4 regions of the Arthrobacter sp. 2762 genome follow, and region 2 is predicted to be linked to each of the others. Evidence: riboswitches for the same ligand, from Rfam matches in the RefSeq annotation. Region 2 holds a riboswitch; each other region holds the start of a gene.
The links. A riboswitch is a leader RNA that binds a small molecule or an ion and turns the genes downstream of it on or off. The one in region 2 is predicted to bind cyclic di-AMP.
Positions count from the first base shown of each region.

Region 1: another riboswitch for cyclic di-AMP. It lies ahead of ABIE18_RS02815 (NlpC/P60 family protein); the one in region 2 lies ahead of ABIE18_RS15980 (M23 family metallopeptidase).
Region 3: another riboswitch for cyclic di-AMP. It lies ahead of ABIE18_RS00450 (aggregation-promoting factor C-terminal-like domain-containing protein); the one in region 2 lies ahead of ABIE18_RS15980 (M23 family metallopeptidase).
Region 4: another riboswitch for cyclic di-AMP. It lies ahead of ABIE18_RS11780 (hypothetical protein); the one in region 2 lies ahead of ABIE18_RS15980 (M23 family metallopeptidase).

Region 1 is NZ_JBEPSI010000001.1:570,463-575,326, forward strand. It holds gene ABIE18_RS02805 (universal stress protein) at 1-116, opposite strand, end outside; gene ABIE18_RS02810 (FAD-binding protein) at 545-1,237, shown strand; gene ABIE18_RS02815 (NlpC/P60 family protein) at 1,382-2,146, opposite strand; cyclic di-AMP (ydaO/yuaA leader) riboswitch at 2,150-2,318, opposite strand; gene ABIE18_RS02820 (copper resistance CopC family protein) at 2,493-3,119, opposite strand; gene ABIE18_RS02825 (NCS2 family permease) at 3,233-4,675, shown strand; gene hutG (formimidoylglutamase) at 4,749-4,864, shown strand, end outside.
Region 2 is NZ_JBEPSI010000008.1:181,058-185,921, forward strand. It holds gene ABIE18_RS15970 (NlpC/P60 family protein) at 42-794, opposite strand; gene ABIE18_RS15975 (C40 family peptidase) at 893-1,621, opposite strand; cyclic di-AMP (ydaO/yuaA leader) riboswitch at 1,626-1,789, opposite strand; gene ABIE18_RS15980 (M23 family metallopeptidase) at 1,935-2,765, opposite strand; cyclic di-AMP (ydaO/yuaA leader) riboswitch at 2,772-3,001, opposite strand; gene ABIE18_RS15985 (iron-dependent transcriptional repressor DtxR) at 3,204-3,899, opposite strand; gene serC (phosphoserine transaminase) at 4,204-4,864, shown strand, end outside.
Region 3 is NZ_JBEPSI010000001.1:100,662-105,525, forward strand. It holds gene ABIE18_RS00440 (response regulator transcription factor) at 207-947, shown strand; gene ABIE18_RS00445 (sensor histidine kinase) at 951-2,444, shown strand; cyclic di-AMP (ydaO/yuaA leader) riboswitch at 2,579-2,736, shown strand; gene ABIE18_RS00450 (aggregation-promoting factor C-terminal-like domain-containing protein) at 2,742-3,551, shown strand; gene ABIE18_RS00455 (hypothetical protein) at 3,722-3,859, shown strand; gene ABIE18_RS00460 (pyridoxal phosphate-dependent decarboxylase family protein) at 3,872-4,864, opposite strand, start outside.
Region 4 is NZ_JBEPSI010000005.1:271,812-276,675, forward strand. It holds gene ABIE18_RS11770 (PucR family transcriptional regulator) at 1-571, shown strand, start outside; gene ABIE18_RS11775 (AEC family transporter) at 715-1,635, shown strand; gene ABIE18_RS11780 (hypothetical protein) at 1,866-3,188, opposite strand; cyclic di-AMP (ydaO/yuaA leader) riboswitch at 3,205-3,355, opposite strand; gene ABIE18_RS11785 (hypothetical protein) at 3,485-3,718, opposite strand; gene ABIE18_RS11790 (ATP-dependent DNA ligase) at 3,766-4,833, shown strand.

The sequences.
Region 1 (4,864 bases), on a different contig from region 2:
ACAAGGGCGCATTGACCATGCTCGGAACCGTCCACTCCGACGACGATTCCACCAGGCGACACAGCCTGGTCCTCGCCGTCCCGTGGTTCTTCAATGTGTCTGCCGTGCTGGTCCATGGGGCCCGCCTCTCCACCTACTGCTTGATGTTCCGGCCATTCTGCCAGAGGTTCTCCGTACCGGTGTTCCCTTGCTGGTGTGCAACCAATAGCCGGGGCCGAAGAAACCCGCAGGGTTCTCCTTCCAATGCCCACTATTCTCGGTTGGCAATGCCGAATCAAGGCGACTGTGGGCTATGTGGATAACGGTCCGGGCTCGGTTTTCGGCATGCTCACCGCCCTCCGTGTTGCGCTGCGGATGAACATCCAAAACACGCTGTCGCGGAGGCTATCCATGGCAGAAAAAGTTCGGTAGTGTTCGAGTCACCGAATGGCCGGCAAAAGTGTCCCAGGACACAATCCGGCCATTTATTTGCGGCCGCTTGGGGAACTCGGACGCGATCCCACGCGCTGCCGAAAGGCACACACGTCAAGGAGGAACCCAAGCAGTGTCACTCACTCCTGATTCCGTCACGGAACGGACTACCACCGTGGTGATCGGCACCGGCCTGTCCGGCTTGGCTGTTGCCAGCGAGCTCAGCCGCTATGGCATAGGTTCCATCGTGCTGGATGGCTTTGGTACTTTGTCGACCACCGGACCAGCGGTCCACACGGGAATGCTCCAGCGCTGCGACGCAGCCGACCCCGCGGCAATGCAGGAACGCAACGAGATCCTGCGCCATTTGCGCAACTACGCAGCCAGCCATCACCTGGATGTCCGCACCACCACACGCGCTGTTCGTCTGGACTTCCTGGGTGGCGACTCGTCCTCGCAGCTTGGATACGGACCCGTCGCAAGCCTGAACACGGCCAGTCTGAGGGCTGGGCTAAGCGTCTATGGCCCCCTTGAATCCACCCCACGGCAATGGGCCGTGCATACGGCCAGCGGAGTTCTCCTGGCAGATCACATCGTGGTGACCCGCTGCGCCCAGAGCCAGCTACGCCGTATGCTTGCCGACCTGGGAATCGCCATAGGCCAGAACTTCGTGGCAGCCATGCGTGCCGTCGGGATGCACTTGGTGGGCGTTGGGGAACTTATTACACCCACGCCCAAGGAAGTACTACGTCAAGCCAAGGCAGTGGGGCAAGCGATCTCATCCAAGGTGGCCCTCCCGGCCGGGCCTGGCATCGCCCTTGCCTAGAACCCCTTGCCTGGAACCCTGGCTTGGAAACGGTTGAGCCAACCGAAGCCTGTTCCTAAAACGAACAAAAGTTAACTCAGAAGGCCGGTACCTCCGAAGACATTAGTCCTCGAAGGCACCGGCCTTTGAGTTGGAGCGTGAAGCTTAGGCGCCAGCGCGTACGTACGTGATGGGGCCGGTTGCGGTGAGCCAGCTGATCGGGTGGATGCCCGTCTGGTTGCCGTTGATGCCACCGCTGATAGCCTGGCCGTTGCCGATGTAGATGGCTACGTGGCCGGACTGGACGATCATGTCACCGGGCTGGGGGTCGCTGACAACCTTGCCGTAGTTCAGGAACTGCATGGGTGCGAGGTCGCCAACCGGGATGCCTGCGGAGCCGAGGGCCCTTTCCACCATGGCGGTGCAGTCCTGCATGATGCCGATCTGGGCGTAAGCCGAGGCGACCATAGCGGCGTTGACGCCACCAACAGCCGGAGCTGCGGCAGCAGGCGCGGCTGCCACCGGAACGGTAGCCGTAGTGGTTGCAGCGGCCTGGACGGTAGCCGTTGCGGCCTTGGCAACCGGAGCCGGAGCAACGGGAGCCGGCTTTTCAATAACGGGAGCCGCTACGGAAGCAACCGCGGGGCGCTCGAAGTTGATGGTGGCCGTGGATGCGGCCGTAACAACCTTGGTGGGACCCTCGGAGACGGTCTCGGCGACAGTAGCAGGGCTGGAGTCGCGCTGAACGGGGGTCTCTGCAGCGTGGGCAGCGATGGAACCCGTCAGGACGAGGCCTGAAGCTGCTGCGATGACAGCGGCTTGGCGACCTGCGCCGGATGCGTTGCTGGCAACAGCCTTGGAGATGGAGATGAACGGATTAGGACGTACGCTGTCCGCCTTACGACGGCCGCGAAGAATGCGTGAAGACATGAAAGAGCCTCTCCCGATGCCTGCGAGGTTAGCTGTCGGATTCGGATGGGAGTCACCCGGCCACTATCCCCCGCTGTGCAGCGGAAGCTTCGTGACTTCACCCCAAGGCGCGCTCTGAAAGCGGGCCAAAATGGGTTCCCCGTCTCTGCCGTAGGTTTGTCTGCGAACGGATTCCGGACTGCGGCAGAGCTAGGCAATCAGCCCGGAAATGCCCGTTACGTGGAACAGGCACAGGTACAACCGTACGGGAAGATCACCCCAAAGTCACATTTACGTAACGAGCAGTTCGTTTTTGGCGTGTCGCAGTGACCGTTTCGAGATCTTCGCAAGTATGTAGAAAACCCTGCTATTCCGGGGAATTTTCGCCATCCGCGTCGTTGGGAGCCGCTAGCTTCCTCCGGGCTGTAACAGCGAGGAAGATCACGAGACCGATCGCCACCACAGCGAGGCCAACGATGCTCCAGGGGAAGGGTTGGGAAGCCGCCGGAGCCGGCTCAGTATTTTCCGTACCGGGGGCTGCTGTGCCCGCCGTCGGAACAGCCGCCGAAGCCGAGGGGGAGGCGCCTGCTGAGCCGCTCGCCGTCGTCGTCGTGCTTGTCCCGGAAACGGTGAACTTGAAGGTTCCCTCGATCGGGTGGGAGTCTGAACTGACCACGCGCCACACCACCGTGTATTCCCCGGCTGGAGCGCCCGGACGCAGCTTCTGGACAGCCATGTTGTCGATGATTTCCACTGCGCCATCTGCCCAGTTTTCGCCCCCAGCGGTGACAGTCACGCCCGAACCGATGGCCAGTGGCCGGTTGTTGAAGGTGATGGATACCGACGCCGGCACTTCAGCCACCCGGGCACCGTTGGCGGGAGTTGTTGATTCGGCGACGTCATGCGCGGAGGCCGGAGCGGCTCCCAGCAGCAACGCGGAAGCGAAAGCGAGAGCGGCTACGACGGCGGCCAGAAGCGGGCGGCTGGTACGCATGGGGCGGTTTCTCCTAGTGTTGGCTTCCTTACAGACTAGGCGAATCGTCCCAACGCCCCACATCAGCGGGCATAGGATTTGAGAGCAAACTCCCCCGATCCCCGGAGACCTTCATGCTTAAACAAGGTTCTGCAATCGACCGCTACTTCAAGATCTCCGAGCGTGGGTCCACATACTCGCGCGAAATACGTGGCGGCTTCGCGACCTTCTTCGCCATGAGCTACATCGTGGTGCTGAACCCGCTGATCCTCTCCGGGGCAGACTCGAGCGGGGCGTCGCTCGGTTTCACGGCCGTAGCGGCAACCACTGCCTTCGTGGCGGGCATCCTCACCATCCTCATGGGCGCCTGGGCCAAGCACCCCTTCGCCGTGGCAACGGGCCTGGGAGTGAACGCATTCGTCGCCGTGACGGTTGCCTCCCACCCGGAGCTGACATGGCCGGACATGATGGGGCTGGTGGTGCTTTCGGGTGTCACTATGCTCATCCTGGTACTCACCGGATTCCGCACGGCCGTTTTCAGGGCCGTCCCGGAAGCCCTCAAGACGGCGATCGTCGTGGGCATTGGCCTCTTCATCGCCTTGATTGGACTGGTCAACGCCGGTTTTGTCCGACGCATCCCGGATGCCGCGGGCACCACTGTCCCCCTCGGCCTTGGCGTGGATGGCAAGCTGATGGGCTGGCCGACGTTGGTGTTCGCCGTCGGCCTGGTCCTGACCATCGCGTTGGTGGTGCGAAAGGTCCGCGGCGCAATCCTGATCGGCATCGTGGTATCCACCGCCCTGGCCGCCATCCTCGAATTCACGCTGCACATTGGTCCCAGCTTCGACGGTAAAAACGTCAACCCGCGCGGCTGGTCCCTGGTGGCCCCCACACTTTCCGAATGGGGCGCTCCGGACCTCTCCCTGATCGGCAAAGCCAACCCCTTTGGAGCCTTTGAACACCTCGGATTTGTGGCTGCTGCGCTGCTGGCGTTCGTGATACTCCTCAGCATCTTCTTCGACGCCATGGGCACCATGGTGGGCCTGGCCAACGAGGCCGGAACCGTGGACGAGCACGGCAACATTCCCAACGTAGACCGCGTCCTGCAGGTTGACGCCCTGGGCGCAATCATCGGTGGCGGCGCCTCCGTTTCGTCCAACCAGATCTTCGTCGAGTCGGGCGCGGGCATTGGCGAAGGTGCCCGCACAGGTCTCGCCTCCATTGTCACGGGCCTGCTCTTCCTGGTGGCCATGTTCTTTACTCCGCTCATCAACCTTGTCCCGTTCGAAGCCGTGGCGCCTGCGCTTGTGGTGGTGGGCTTCATGATGGTGTCCCAGGTTGGCAAGATCGACTGGCAGGACTGGGGCGTTGGCATCCCCGCGTTCCTGACGATCGCCCTCATGCCCTTCACGTACTCCATTGCCAACGGCCTCGGCGCAGGCTTCATCTCCTACGTCCTGATCCGCACTTTCCAGGGCCGTGCACGTGAAGTCCACCCCCTGATGTGGGCAGTGGCAGCTGCCTTCCTGCTGTTCTTCGGCATCGGAACTGTGGAGGAGTTGTTGGGGGTCAAGTAGCGAAGTCCGGCATCTCAGACACTGCAGTACGCTGCAGCTGTTTTTTGGCACGCAGGTGGGGTGTGCTTAAAGCATGGCCCCAAACACCAGCACCAACCCCTCCGTAGACGTCCTTCCCACGCCATGGACCGGCCGCTTTGACGGCGACGGCGACGAGCATCGCCGCTGGTGGCAGGCCGTAGCACCCCT
Region 2 (4,864 bases):
CCGCCGGCCTGAGCCTGCGGGGTGTTCCGTGGAGTACTTGATCAGCCGTTGACGCGGATGAAAACGGGGCCGGAGCCAACGTTCACGCTGAACAGTGCCGTGGTGGATCCGTTCCATCCACCGTGGACTGCCATGCCGTTGCCGACGTAAACAGCGATGTGTGCCATTCCGCCGTAGCCACCGTTGGCATAGTAGGCGAGGTCGCCGGGCTGGGCTTCAGCTGCACTGACCGTGCGGCCGAGGGAGAGGTAGCCGGCCGGCCAATCGTGGAAGTGAATACCGACGGCGGCCAGCGAGTTGGTCACCAGCATGGTGCAGTCCTGCGTGACGCCGAGCTGTGCGTAGGCCGCTGCAGCGATAGCCGCCCCGAGGCCGCTGGATGCAGCAGGCGCCTTGGCCGCGGACGCATCAGTGTTGACCGCCAAAGTAGCGGTGCCGCCGGCAGCCGGAGCTTCCTTGGCAGGTGCCTTCTCGACGACGGGAGCCGGGGCTTCCACAGTCTTGACCACAGGGCGCTCGTAGGAGATGGCGACGCTGGAATCGGCAGCAATGGTCACCTGGGCAACCGACTGCACGTCAAGGGTGGACGCAGACGTAGATTCGCGCTGGACGTTGGTGTCCGCAGCATTTGCAGCAACGCCGCTGGTCAGGACAAGGCCCGATGCAGCTGCGATCACTGCTGCCTGACGGCCAACGCCACCGGCGTTGTCGCTGACAGCCTTGGCAATGACGGCAAGTGAGCTGGTCTTGGGGGCCTCAGCTCTATGCCGTGCAACCTTGTTTGCACTGGTCATGATTACTCTCTTTTCGTATCCGCGCACGGTGGGGTCGCACGCGGGTTATGGGCTGCCAGCACTTGGGGGGCATGCTGGCTTACCCCGAATGGGATTTTCTAGCGGAGGGTGTAGAACGAGGACGTGCCGGTGGAGGCCGCGGAGTGCAGGAGCGTGCCCTGGCTGGGGTTCAAAGCGCTGATCATCATGCCGTTACCGACGTAGATGCCCACGTGGGCTCCACCGTTCTGCACGACGAGGTCGCCAGGGGCAGGGGTGCTGGTGGGGGTCATGACCGTCCAGGCATTGACGCGGGGGATGCTGATGCCGGCCTGGGCGTAAACCCACTGGGTAAATCCGGAGCAGTCCCAGCCGTTGGGGGAAGTGCCGCCCCAAACGTAGGGGTGGCCGATGCCGGTGTAGGCAATTGCTGCAAGTCCTGAGGCTGCCGCGCTGGAAGCGGCATCCTTGGCCTTGGAGGACAGGGCAGCGAGGGTGCCGTTCGCTTGGTCTTCGGTTGCCGTGCGCTGGGAGGCCCGCTGAACCTTGGGAGCTTCCTTTGTAGCCACAACGGGGCTCTCGAAGGAAACGGTTGCGGTGGGCTCCGCGGTAACAACTGCGGTGGCGACCAACTGCTGGGTGCTGGAGGATTCCGACTTGGAAACGTCGGTGTCAGCGGCCTGGGCCGGGAGTCCAACGCTGAGAACGAGCCCCGAGGCTGCGGCCAGAACGGCGGCTTGGCGGCCTACGGTGCCTGCATTGGTTGAGACAGCCTTGGAAAGGGTGTTCAACGGGTTCGTGCGAACCAATTCGGCGCGATGGCGCGCAGGGGTAGTGCGTGATGACACGAAGGTAGCCTCTCCCAATGCCTGCGAGGTGAGCTGTCGGATTCGGATGGGAGTCATCCGGCCGCGCGGCTTCAAGGAAGCTTTTGCGACTTAACCCCAAGGTCTTCTGACTCGAAGACCAAAATTGGTTCCCCCGCCCCTGCCAGACGATTTTTGCGAACGGACCTCGAGTGGTGGCAGAGCTAGGCAATCCACTCAAGTGCATCGGCCCCCTAAAAAGCCGATGCGCTTTAGACGGTACAACAGATGTTCGTGAATGTCACATTCAGGTCACGGGGCGTGTCATGAATGCGATAGACAACCATCAACTGGCTCAGAGCCAGCCCATGGGATCTACGACTTCGCCGTTGACCTGGACCTCGAAGTGGAGGTGGCAGCCGGTAGATGCTCCTGTGGTGCCACTCAGCGCGACGGTATCGCCGCGGCTGACAGTCTGCCCCACCTTGACGTTGAAGGACGACAGGTGGTTGTACGTGGTCTCGAGGCCGTTGCCGTGATCAATCACGACGCGGTTGCCTCCGCCGTACTCATGCCACCCGGCGAATGTGACCTTGCCTGCGGCTGCGGCGTGAACGGCGGTTCCGCACTGGGCCACGAAGTCCTGGCCACGGTGGAAGTCGCCGGTGCCGCCGGTAAGGGGGCTGACACGGTAGCCAAACGGCGATGCCGTGACCAGCTTGTCCAGCGGACTTCCCAAGGTGCCAAGTGAGGAGGCGCGCTGGATGCTCCCCGCTGACTGGGCGCTCAGCAACTGCTTGAGCTTGCCGTCAGGATCAGCGGCGGTAGCGACGGCTGCGCGACTGAAATCGATTTTGGCAGAGGCTGCTGCAGAAACTTCCGGTTGGCTGCCACCGGGCACGGAGAGGGCCGCCTCGGCCTGGCCGGACTCGGACGTGGCCATGACGGGGCTTGTGGCAGGCAGGCCTACAGTCAGGGCAAGTCCGGTGGCGGCAAGCGCGACACCGGCCTTCTGCCCGACACCACTGGCTGCGGCGAAGTCGGCTACCTGGCGCAACGGGCTCTTACGGCGGCGCACCTGACGCGGGGTGTCGCGTGGCCGGATCTCCATTGCGGCGCGGGCTGGCCGCAGCTCAGCAGCGGGGCCGGACGCGCGGCGGCGGCCCCTGACGTTCTGCGATGTCAAACTCTGTTCCTCTCTGGAAAGCCTGCGAAGTTAGCTGTCGGATTCGGGTCAGAGAGTTCAAAGACCCGGTCCGCACGAAGCGCAAACGGCACACAGGTATCCCCGGAAGGACTTGCGTTAGTAGGCACTTCTGCTGCGGACTTCACCCCAAGGCTGCTTCTTTAGGCAGCCGCTTGTGGTTCCCCCGCCTCTGCCAGTAGTTGATGACACACCTGATCTGCTGGCAGAGCTCGGCTCCAGATCAGGTAACGCTTTGGTATCGGCGCTAGTAGATAACTATAGGTGATTAAAGCCCGCAGTAATAAATTCGTTATCTTTCCAGACGACCGTGTTGTGGGTGGCCCCATATCATCAGTCGCCGAAATCCGCAGGTCACACGCGCGGCAACCAGCTCAAAGTGAGATCCGACACTCCCCGCGGTCGGAGGGAAAGTCAGAGTCAGCTGACGGCGACGAAGACGTGCGCAGCTACCTCGGGAGGCAGCTCCAGTGCTCCTTCAATGCCGGGAACGCGGACAGAGATGTACTCCCCCACCCGTTCCAAGGAGACAGTTGCGCCAGGACGAATTCCGCCTTCGTCGAGCTGGGTGAGGAGCTCGGGCTCAACCTGGATGGGCTCAGCAAGGCGGCTGACCACTACGCGCGAATCGGCAGCATACCCGTCCATCGCATGCAGCAGGTTGACGTCCAGCCGGGCAAGGGGCTGGTTGGCGAGGCCGCCAAGCGCTTCCAAACCCGGGATGGGGTTGCCATACGGTGACTCGGTGGGGTGTTCCAACAACTCATAGAGCCGCCGTTCCACCCGTTCGCTCATGACATGCTCCCAGCGACATGCTTCGTCATGAACGTACGCCCAGTCCAGACCAATGACGTCCGCCAGGAGTCTTTCGGCAAGACGGTGCTTCCGCATGACTTCGGTGGCCCGCTTGCGCCCGACTTCGGTCAGTTCCAGGTGGCGGTCGTTGGACACAATCACCAGGCCGTCGCGTTCCATGCGTCCAATGGTCTGGGAAACCGTGGGACCCGAGTGCCGCAGACGCTCCGCAATGCGTGCGCGAAGAGCCACGATGTTCTCTTCTTCAAGCTCCAAAATGGTCCGAAGATACATCTCAGTGGTATCGATCAGATCCGTCATCCAGCTCAGCTCTCCTCGAACGCATTTCTTGCGTAATCTCCACCGTACCGCGTCCCAGCCAAGGTGGACGGTGTGCAACCGACACCTCAGGAACGTCAACCCCAGCCTAGCTTATTTGGAATTACTCTGGATAATTTTTCCCTGGGCCGCAATGCCTGTGGTGGTCCGTCATTCCACGTGGCGGACTATGACAACCGCAGATTCCTGACGGTGGGTCCGGTCAGGCAGAATGAGGGAGTCGAAGGGGCAGCCGATGCCACCTGCCCACCTCCCCCTCTCTAACCGATACCCATTGGAGCCATACGTGAGCGACAACAGCATCACTATTCCCGCCGACCTGCTGCCCAAGGACGGACGCTTCGGCGCGGGACCGTCCAAGGTCCGCCCGGAACAGGTCCAGGCCCTGTCTGCCGCATCGACCACCATTCTCGGCACGTCCCACCGTCAGGCGCCGGTCAAGAACCTGGTGGGTTCGGTCCGCGAAGGGCTCAGCCAGTTCTTCCGTGCACCTGAGGGCTACGAAGTTGTCCTCGGCGTCGGCGGTTCCACTGCTTTCTGGGATGTAGCGGCTTTTGGCCTGGTTGAGAAAAAGGCCCAGCACCTTTCCTTCGGTGAGTTCGGTTCCAAGTTTGCCGCGGCCACCGACAAAGCCCCGTTCCTGGATGCATCCTCCATCATCAAGTCCGAGCCCGGCACGCGGCCGGTCTCCCAAGCGGAGGCTGGCGTTGACGTCTATGCCTGGCCGCAGAACGAGACCTCAACTGGTGTTGCAGCCCCCGTGAAGCGCGTCGAGGGCGCCGACGCCGGTTCGCTCGTCTTGGTGGACGCCACTTCAGCCGCCGGCGGGCTGGACGTGGACGTCGCCGAATCGGATGTCTACTACTTCGCCCCGCAGAAGAACTTCGCCTCTGACGGCGGCCTGTGGCTGGGCCTGTTCTCCCCCGCGGCCCTGGAGCGCGCCGCTC
Region 3 (4,864 bases), on a different contig from region 2:
ATCTGAAACACTTGCTGTCCAATCGCAAGCCCCTCCAAGCTCGAATTTTTCCCTCGAAATCTGCTACACGCTGTAGAACCGACCAGTATGGACGCCACACTCCTGCGACACCTGCCACCGAACTCCCACGTGGCTAGTGTTGTCCTCACAGCGTCCTCACAGGACCGGCAAAGCTTCGGCAAACCAGCAGAATGGAGAGTTGTCACATGGCATCCCCGCACTCCATGACGAACAACCTTCCCCAGCTTTCCCATCCGGACGGATCCCCTATCCGCGCTTTGGTGGTGGACGACGAACCCAGCCTCTCCGAGCTCATGAGCATGGGCCTTCGCATGGCAGGCTGGTCCGTCGCGGTAGCAGCCGACGGACCAGAAGCCGTGAAGCTTGCCAAGGACTTCCGCCCTGACGTGCTGGTGCTGGACGTGATGCTTCCAGGATTCGACGGCGTCGAGGTCCTCAACCGGATCCGTACCTTCGCTCCGGAAGTGCCCGCGCTGTTCCTCACGGCCAAAGACGCTGTCCAGGACCGCATCGTAGGCCTTGCTGCCGGCGGGGACGACTACGTCACCAAGCCCTTCAGCATGGAGGAGGTCCTCCTGCGCCTGCACAGGCTTGTCCAACGTTCGGGCGTTGCGGCCATGGATACGGCGGAACTGGTGGTCGGCGATCTCGCCCTGAACGTGGACACCCGGGAAGTTTCGCGCGCCGGCGAGAACATCCAGCTCACGGCAACGCAGTTTGAGCTGCTTCGTTACCTCATGGAGAACCCCAAGCGCGTGGTCAGCAAGGCACAGATCCTGGACCGCGTCTGGGACTATGACTTCGGCGGGCAGGCCAACATCGTGGAACTGTACATTTCCTACCTGCGCAAGAAAATCGAAGCCAACCACCCGCCAATGATCCACACCATCCGTGGCGCCGGCTACGTCATCAAGCCTGCGGACTGAATCTTGTCCACCCCTTCAGGAGTAACCCGCAAGACCCAGCGGAACTGGCTCAATCCCTCCACCTGGCATCTGCGCACGCGGTTGGTCCTGGTGGCGATGGCGTTGCTGGTTGCCATTTGCGGCGCAGTTGGAGTGGTTAGCTACGCCTCCATGGACATGTACTTCAACAAACAACTCGACAAGCAGTTGGAGCAGGCGTCAAGCCGCGCGAATGACTTCGGCAGGCCGCCGTCGAACTTTCCCTCAAGTGGTCGGCCGGATCCGCTGGAGGCCCGCGGCCAAGGCGCCGGGACCCTCAACGCGAGGATCGATGGTTCCACCGTCATTAACTCGGGACTGTTAAATGCAAACGGCCGTCGCGTCGCACTCTCGGCGGAAGACAAGCAGGTCCTGCTCTCACTCCCCCGCGACAACCGGCCTGTGGACCGTTCATTGTCCAACGGCGACTACCGGCTGGTGGCTGTTGAGACCACCTACGGCGACGTCATTGTGACGGGCTTGCCGTTGGCTGATAAGCAAAACGCGGAGGCCTCGCTGGTATGGACCATGGTGTTTGTTTCCCTTGGCGGACTGGTGCTGATCGGCCTCGCCGGCACTGTCATCATTCGCAGGACCATGCGGCCGCTGGAGCAACTCTCGGAGGTTGCAACCAAAGTATCGCGCCTTCCCCTCGACGCCGGTGAGGTGGCACTCGCGGTGCGCGTACCGCCGTCGGCCTCCCATCCTGGAACAGAAGTGGGCAGCGTTGGCCACGCTTTGAACCAAATGCTGAACAACGTTTCCAGGGCCCTGGAAGCCCGTCAGGAGAGCGAAACCAAGGTCCGGCAGTTCGTTGCCGATGCCTCCCACGAACTTCGGACGCCGCTGACCGCCATCCGCGGATACACCGAGCTGCTTCGTATGACGGAGAACTTCACGGATGACGGCAGGAAGTCGCTGGCACGGGTCCAGAGCCAGTCGGAACGCATGACCACGCTTGTGGAGGACCTGTTGCTGTTGGCGCGCCTGGACGAAGGCCAGCCGTTGAAGGTCACGGATGTGGACCTGACGCAGCTGGTGATTGAGACCGTCAGCGACGAAAAGGTGATGGCACCGGACCACATCTGGAAGCTCCAACTCCCTGACGAGCCCATTACGGTGCGCGGGGACGCAACCCAGCTGCATCAGGTGTTGGCCAATCTGCTGTCCAACGCCCGCAAGCACACCGATCCAGGTACCACGGTGGTCACAGGCGTCACGCTTTCCGCGGACGGTTGCGCGGTGGTTACGGTCACTGACAACGGACCTGGTATTCCTCCTGGGTTCCAAGGCCGTATTTTCTCGCGTTTCGCCCGGGCTGACGCGGCGAGATCAGGCTCGGAAGGAACCTCCGGATTGGGCTTGTCAATCGTCGAATCCATCGTCGAGGCGCATGGCGGAAGTGTGGAAGTAACGTCCCAGCCGGGACGCACGGAATTCGCTCTTCGCTTCCCCACAGCTTCGAAAGAACGCATATAACGAATCAGGCAACATGACGCGCCGTGAACGTGATCTCTGTTACCCAAATGTGACTTAAGCCGAAACCTCCTGTACCTTCGAAAGGGTGGGTCGCCCCTAACTGGCCCACACCCGGGATGCGCCGAGCTCTGCCACTTCCCGGAGTTCCGTTCTCATTCGAGGCAGAGACGGGGGACCCAGAGTCTCCGGGCACAGTACTTTCCTTGCCCTTGGGGTGAAGCCGCAGCTACGCGCGCGGCCGGATGACCTCATCCGAACCCGACAGCTAACTCCGCAGGCGCTGAGAGGTAATCACACATGTCTGAATTCAACGATCAGACGCGCCCTTCCGCGCGTCACCGTGACGAACACAATGCTCCCCTGACGAAGTCGCAAGCCGTTCTGAAGAACGCTGCACGCCGTGGCAAAACCGGGCAACGAATGTCCGTTGTTGCAGGAGTCGTTGCCGCAGCATTGGGCGTCGCATCGCTCGGCCAGGCCGCAAACGCCGCATTCAATCTCCCCGAAACGAGCCAGGCGTCCGAGACGCAGGCTACCGCCCAGATCAGCAACAAATCAGCGGAAATCTCTGCTTCTTTGGATGCCGCTGCCAAGAAGGGCGCAGCCGACAGGGCTGCCGCAGACCAAGCTGCCGCCGCACAAGCAGCTGCCGAGAAGGCTGCGGCCGAGAAAGCCGCCGCCGACCAGGCAGCTGCCGCACAGGCCGCCGAGAAGGCTGCCGCTGATGCAGCCGCCAAGCAGGCTGCCGATGCCGCCGCCGCTGCAGCCGCGGCCGCTGCCGCGGCTCCCAAGGCCGTGGACGATCCCGCTGCTGCCAAGGCATACGCCGCCAGCATCCTCGCCAACTACGGCTGGGGTCCGGGTGAAATGACTGCCCTGAACACCCTGTGGGAGAAGGAATCCAACTGGCGGACCACGGCGACTAACGCGTCCAGTGGTGCCTACGGAATCGTGCAGTCCCTGCCGGCTTCCAAGATGGCAACTGCCGGCGCTGACTGGGAGACCAACTACCAAACCCAGATCAAGTGGGGCCTGAACTACATCAAGGAACGCTACGGCTCCCCCTCGGCAGCCCTCGCCTTCCACCTGGCCAACAACTGGTACTAAGCCAACTCAATAGGCAGGTTTGAGCCCACCCCAGCGGGCTCAAACCTGCAGGGCCTGATTGCCGCCCCGTTTTCCGCCGTCGCAGCAGTGATTACTGCAGCTGACGGCGGGAACCGGGGCGGTTTTCGCCTTTAACGTGCTGTCCCACGTTTCACGGTCACAGGCCGCCGATGGTTTTCTCGGCCGAGGCCACCGCCCGGGCAGCCTGGCAGGAAAACAGGCAAGCCATTAGCGCAGGCCTGGCTTGGAGCGCTGAGCAGTTGGCCGGGCTGATGGCATACCTGGAAAAGGCACGCTCGGCTTTGTAACCAAGACGGCCTCTATGCTTCCGGTTCGGCCTCTGCCGCGCCTCTAACGGCTGCGATGGAGGCAGCGACGTCACCTGCGTCCGTGGACCAGTTGCTCACCGAAATCCGGAGGATGTCACGTCCTCGCCATGAGGAACCCGACATCCACACGATCCCTTCGGCCATGAGCCGCTGGGTGACGCGGCGTGTGCGGTCATCGCTGCCGAAGGCGACCGATACCTGCGTGAAAACGACGTCGTTCAGGATCTCGACGCCCGGGATTGCGGCGAGTCCCTCCGCCAACGCGCGGGCGTTTGCTGCAAGCCTGTCCACCATGGCAATGACTCCGGACCGGCCCAACTGTCGGAGGGCAGCCCACACCGGGATGCCCCGGGCTCGTCGGGACAGTTCCGGAACTTTGTCGAACGGATCGCCCAGTCCGGTCTCCGTTGCAATGAGGTAGCTCGTATGGATGCTGAAGGCACGTCTCAGAGCTTCCGGCCGGGACACGATGGCCAAGCCACAGTCGTACGGGACGTTCAATGTTTTGTGGGCATCGGTGGCCCACGAATCGGCCGCCTCTACGCCGGCCAGCCGCCCGCGCAGGTTTGGGCTGACCGCCGCCCACAACCCAAATGCGCCATCCACATGCACCCAGGCCTCGCGGTCATGGGCTACTGCGATGGCTTCGGACATCGGATCGAACGCTCCGGAATGCAGGTTGCCGGCCTGCAGGCACACGAGGGAAGGTCCGGGTTGTTCATCCATGGCATCCGCGAGGGCGTCCGGCAGGATCCTGCCTTGATCGTCCGTGTCCACAGGAACGCATGCTCCCAGCCCCAGATACCGCAGTGCGAGGTCCACGGCGGCGTGCCGTTCGCGGCCGGCAAACGTTGTGATGAGAGGCGCCCCGGTCAGGCCAAGGTCCGCCAGGTCCCATCCTGCCTCGTCCATCAGGTATTGGCGCCCGGCGGCCAGGCCCGCGAAGTTGGCCGTTGTAGCGCCAGTGGTGAACCCGACGTCGGA
Region 4 (4,864 bases), on a different contig from region 2:
ATTCAGCGCCGGTACGGAGACGCATTCCGTTGTCCTGTTCCGGGAATCCGGTGGCCGGGCGGACCACGCCCAAGTTCTGGTGCACTATCAATTGGAGCTCGCCAAGCGAGCGGGCCGCACGGTGGAGCGGGTGATCCTGGGCATTAGCGAGCCGTTCCAGGTCATACGGCAATTGGCGGGCGCCTACAGGCAATCGAAAGTGGCAGCACAGGCTGCAGCCGTGGATCCACCCCTCGGCGAGTTGGTAGATAGCCGGGCGGTGGGCGTTTATCAACTCTTCGATCGTCTTCAGGCGCCGGGCGGCTGGGATGATACGGGCTCCGTTCATTTCAGGACTTTGGAGGACCAGGATAAGAACGGCGAACTCCTGCCCGTGCTGGAACTGCTCTATGACAACGACAGCTCAGTGCAGGATGTGGCGGCGAAACTTCACCTGCACAGAAGCAGCATCTACAACCGACTCGCCCGGATCCGCCAACTCATCGGAGCTGATCCGTTGAGCGGTGGGATCCGGCTTGAGCTGCATGCTGCACTGAAGGCCCAGCGGTGGGCCTCGCGGCCCCGGATCTAGCGCGTGCCGTGCCGCTGACTCGCCTGGTGCCATGGAATGCGTGTTGTGGAACGCAGGTTGCGGAACGGCAGCGCTGAAGTGGACAGTCACTCAGGCGTCCCCTACGCTGAGAAAGCGGTTTCTCAACAATTCTTAGGAGCAAGGTGGGCGGCGTTGTCTCGGGAATCCTCATCGTCGCTTCGGTCATCGCGGTGGGTTATTTCGCCACCCGCTACAAAGTGCTGGCCCCTGATGTCCAAAGCGCGCTGACTCGGACGGCCTTCTACATCACCAATCCTGCGCTGCTGTTCACGGTGGTAGGTGAAAGCGATATCCGCGCAGCACTTGGGGTCGACGCCCCTCTTGCGCTCCTGTCAGCAGCCGTCATAGGCCTTCTCTATTGCTTGCTGAGCTTCGTGTTCTTCCGGCGGCCAGTCGCGGAAACGGCGGTTGGTGCCATGGCCAGCAGTTATGCCAACGCAAACAACATTGGCATTCCTGTCTCGTTGTATGCAGTGGGCACGGCGCAGCACGTTGCTCCAGTCCTGCTGGTTCAACTCCTGATCATGGCGCCCTTCTACCTCAGCGTCCTGGGCGTCGCAGGTGGCACAAAAATCTCGTGGAAACGGATGCTGTTGCAGCCCTTCTCCAATCCCATGATTATCGCCTCGGGGCTGGGGGCGGTGATGGCTCTGACGGCGTGGGATGCGCCGGAGCTCGTCCAGAAACCCATTGATATGCTGGCCGGCGCGGCCGTCCCCATGGTTCTGCTGGCTTTTGGCATGTCGCTGGCAGGCAAGGCCCCTCTTCAAAAGGGCGATGGCCGCGTGGAGACCGTGGTGGCAACCACTTTGAAGGTGGCGGGCATGCCCGCGGTGGTCTGGGTGCTGGGGCGCTTTGTGTTCGGGTTGGAGGGTCAACACCTCTTGGCCAGCGTCATCATGGCCGCACTTCCGACCGCCCAGAATGTCTTCCTTTTCGCTTCTCCCTACGGACGCGGAATGACAATGGCCAGGGACGTCATCCTCTGCACAACCGTGCTTTGCGTCGGGGCGTTGGTTATGGTGGCGTGGCTGCTTGGGTAGAACCGATCGATACCAGGAACAAGCGACACACGGAACAAAAGAGGCAGGCACCCGGGTAGGTGCCTGCCTCATCTCGTTGCAGTGATTTCTTGTTGCCGTGATTCCTTAGGCTCGACGCAACCGCTGGCAGCTCCAGCGGCCCATCCGATGACGGAAGGTGGCAGGGCGGCTGCTGCTGCAGTACCGGCCGTGCCATCCGACGTGCTTGCTGGTCCTGGGAAGTTGCGTGCTCACTTCAAGATCCCTGTCGCGCCGTCGAGTATGCCGTCCAGGTCCAGTGCTGAACCATTGGACGGCGTGGTGCTGGGGCTCCCGGTCGGCTTTGGCTTTGGCGCCGGAGTCTGTGTTGGACTAGGCGCCGGAGTGACGGTGGGCGTCGGCGTCGTCGTGGCAGGTGGGGTGGTAACCGTGTCCGACGGAACCGGGCTCGGGGCAGGCTGGGTCGGTACAGGAGTTGTCACGCCCGGCACAGGAACAACAGCCGACGGGACTGCTGAAGGGACCCAAACAGGATCCGCGAGTGAAACCTGCGGAGTAGGAATGGACGACGCCGATCCCTGAGCGGGTGCCTCTTCTGACGACTGCGTTGCAACAGTTGCCGGCCGTCCGGCCTCGCTGGTGGCCGACGAAGCAGAGGCAGTGGAGTAGGACGAGCTGGGCGCAGGAGCGGCCGAAGTTGACTGCCTGCTGTCGCCACCTGTCTTTGCGTCACTGGCTTCCTGGGTCGGTGTTTCCTTCCCGAAGAAGGGAAGCTCGAAGGCCTGGCTCATGGTGCCAACGGTCAATACCAAGCCCAATGCTCCAGCGACAACTGCCATGCGCTGGCTCATTGTTTTGACCGAGGCGGCCTTGGTGAGGACGGAGTGTGGTTCGTGGCTGAAGGACGACCCACCCAGTGACGACCCACCCAAGGATGAAGCTCCGAAGGTAGTGGCGCCGCTCGCTGAGGTTTCGGCAGCCGCCTTATCGGCTGTGCCGCTCTCGGATTCTTGGGCGCGAAGGGCTTTCCGGCTTGCGAGACCAGCGGCGGCGGTCGCGGCCGCTGCGAGCTGGGCATGGCTCTTCGCCTGAACGATCGGGATCGCAGCAGTGGCGGGTTCCGGTTCGTGCGCGGCGGGCGTGGGTGCCTGAACGATCGGCATAGCAGCGGTAGCGGGCTCTGGATTCGTAGCCGGTTCGGGAGCGACCGGTTCGCGCCCCGGAACAGTTGGAATCGCAGCAGTTGCCGGCTCCAGGGGAGCAGAATATACCGCAGCAGAATCCGCCGGAGCAGAGTCCGCCGGTTCTGTTTTTGCTGGAGCAGTTTCGGCGGGAGCTGTCTCAGCAGAAATAACTGCCTGGGCTGCCCGTTCACGCTCTGCCGCGCGAGCGGCTGCGCGCGTGGTGGGTGCCGCAGGGGCGGGAGCAGGAGCGGTGGTGGTTTCCGGCGTCGTGCCTGTTAAACCTGCTTCCGCTTCTGGCGTGCTGTTGGAGGATCCGCTGGGTTGGGCCCGACGGCGTCCGGTTGGCTGGGTACGCTCGCGCGCAATTTGGGCGCGGCGCGGCTGATCCATGGGTGGGGGTTCATGGTGGTTGCCTCTCAACGCCTGCGAGGTTAGCTGTCGGGTTCGGACGAGGCCGTCCGGCCGCACATGGCGGCTTCACCCCAAGGGCCTAAGAAAAATCAGGCCCGGGAACTCTGGGTCCCCCGTCTCTGCCGCGAGTCTGGCGGATCCCGGTTTGCGGCAGAGCTCGGCGTCAACCCGGAAGCGGCCCAGCGGAGATACGGGTCGCTCTTAGACCGTACATGAGCGCCATAGTAAAGTCACATTAATGTAACGGGCGGGACGCCTTCCAGCGCGAAGGTCCGTTAGGACTTAGGCTCCGGGGCCGGAGCCGGGGCTGGCAGCTCGTGCTGGATCCTTTGGACTTGGTGTGCGTAATGGGTCTCGGGTCGAAAAATTTCGTCCGCCACACCCAGCATCCCACCCGTGGCGCCGCGCCGGACTTTCCCCTTGCTGTTCTGGCGGGAGACCCAGAACCAAAGGGCAGCAATGAGGGCAGGTGCTGCCAGTACCGCCACCAGAACGGCCAAGATATCCATGGCCCAAGACTAGCTTCCGCCGCATGCGGCAGGTAGAACATAGTCGTATGGACCTCCCAGTGATGCCGCCCATTTCGCCCATGCTTGCCAAGTCCGTTCCTTCAATCCCTGATGTGGGCCACTTTGAGCCCAAGTGGGACGGGTTCAGGACCATCGTTTTCAAAGACGGGGATGAGATCATCCTGGGCAGCCGCAACGAACGTCCCATGACACGGTATTTCCCTGAACTGGTGGAAGCACTCCAGAAGAATCTTCCGGACAAATGCGTGATCGACGGCGAGATCGTCCTCATAGCTGACAACAGGCTCGACTTCGAGGGCCTTCAGCAGCGCATCCATCCTGCCGATAGCCGTGTGCGGATGCTTGCCGAGAGCACCCCGTCCTCCTTCATCGGATTCGACATCCTCGCGCTGGGAGACGAGAACCTCATGGACAAGCCGTTTTCCGAGCGTCGAGCCGCCTTGGAGAAGGCGCTGGCCAAGGCTGAGGCGCCCGTCTACGTAACGCCGGCGGTGACGGAACTCGATCAAGCACAGGAGTGGTTCGTGCAGCTGGAAGGTGCCGGGCTCGACGGCGTACTTTCCAAACCGCTCGGGGGGACGTACCAGCCGAATAAGCGGGTCATGTTCAAGACCAAGCATGAACGGACCGCGGACTGCGTGGTGGCTGGATTCCGCTGGCACAAAACGGGAAAGGTTGTCGGGTCGATGCTACTTGGGCTGTATAACGACGCCGGTCAGCTGCAGCACGTGGGGGTGGTGGCTTCATTTCCCATGGCCAAGCGCGAAAGCCTGGTGGCCGAACTTGAGCCGTACCAGACGGAATTCAGCGAACATCCTTGGGGCCAGTGGGCCGATCAAGGAGATGCGGCAGTTAGCGGTTCCCGAATGCCGGGCGCGCAGAGCAGGTGGAGCGCCGGCAAGGATTTCTCCTTTGTTCCCCTCCGGCCGGAGCTCGTCATCGAGGTTGCCTATGACTACATGGAAGGCGACCGGTTCCGGCACACCACCCAGTTTCGTCGGTGGCGGCCGGACCGGACTCCGGGGAGCTGCACCTACTCGCAACTGGAGGAGCCGGCTGATTACGACCTCGGGGAGATCCTGAAGCTGCCGTAGCCTTGGTTGCTCCTCACGTGTGGTTCTACGT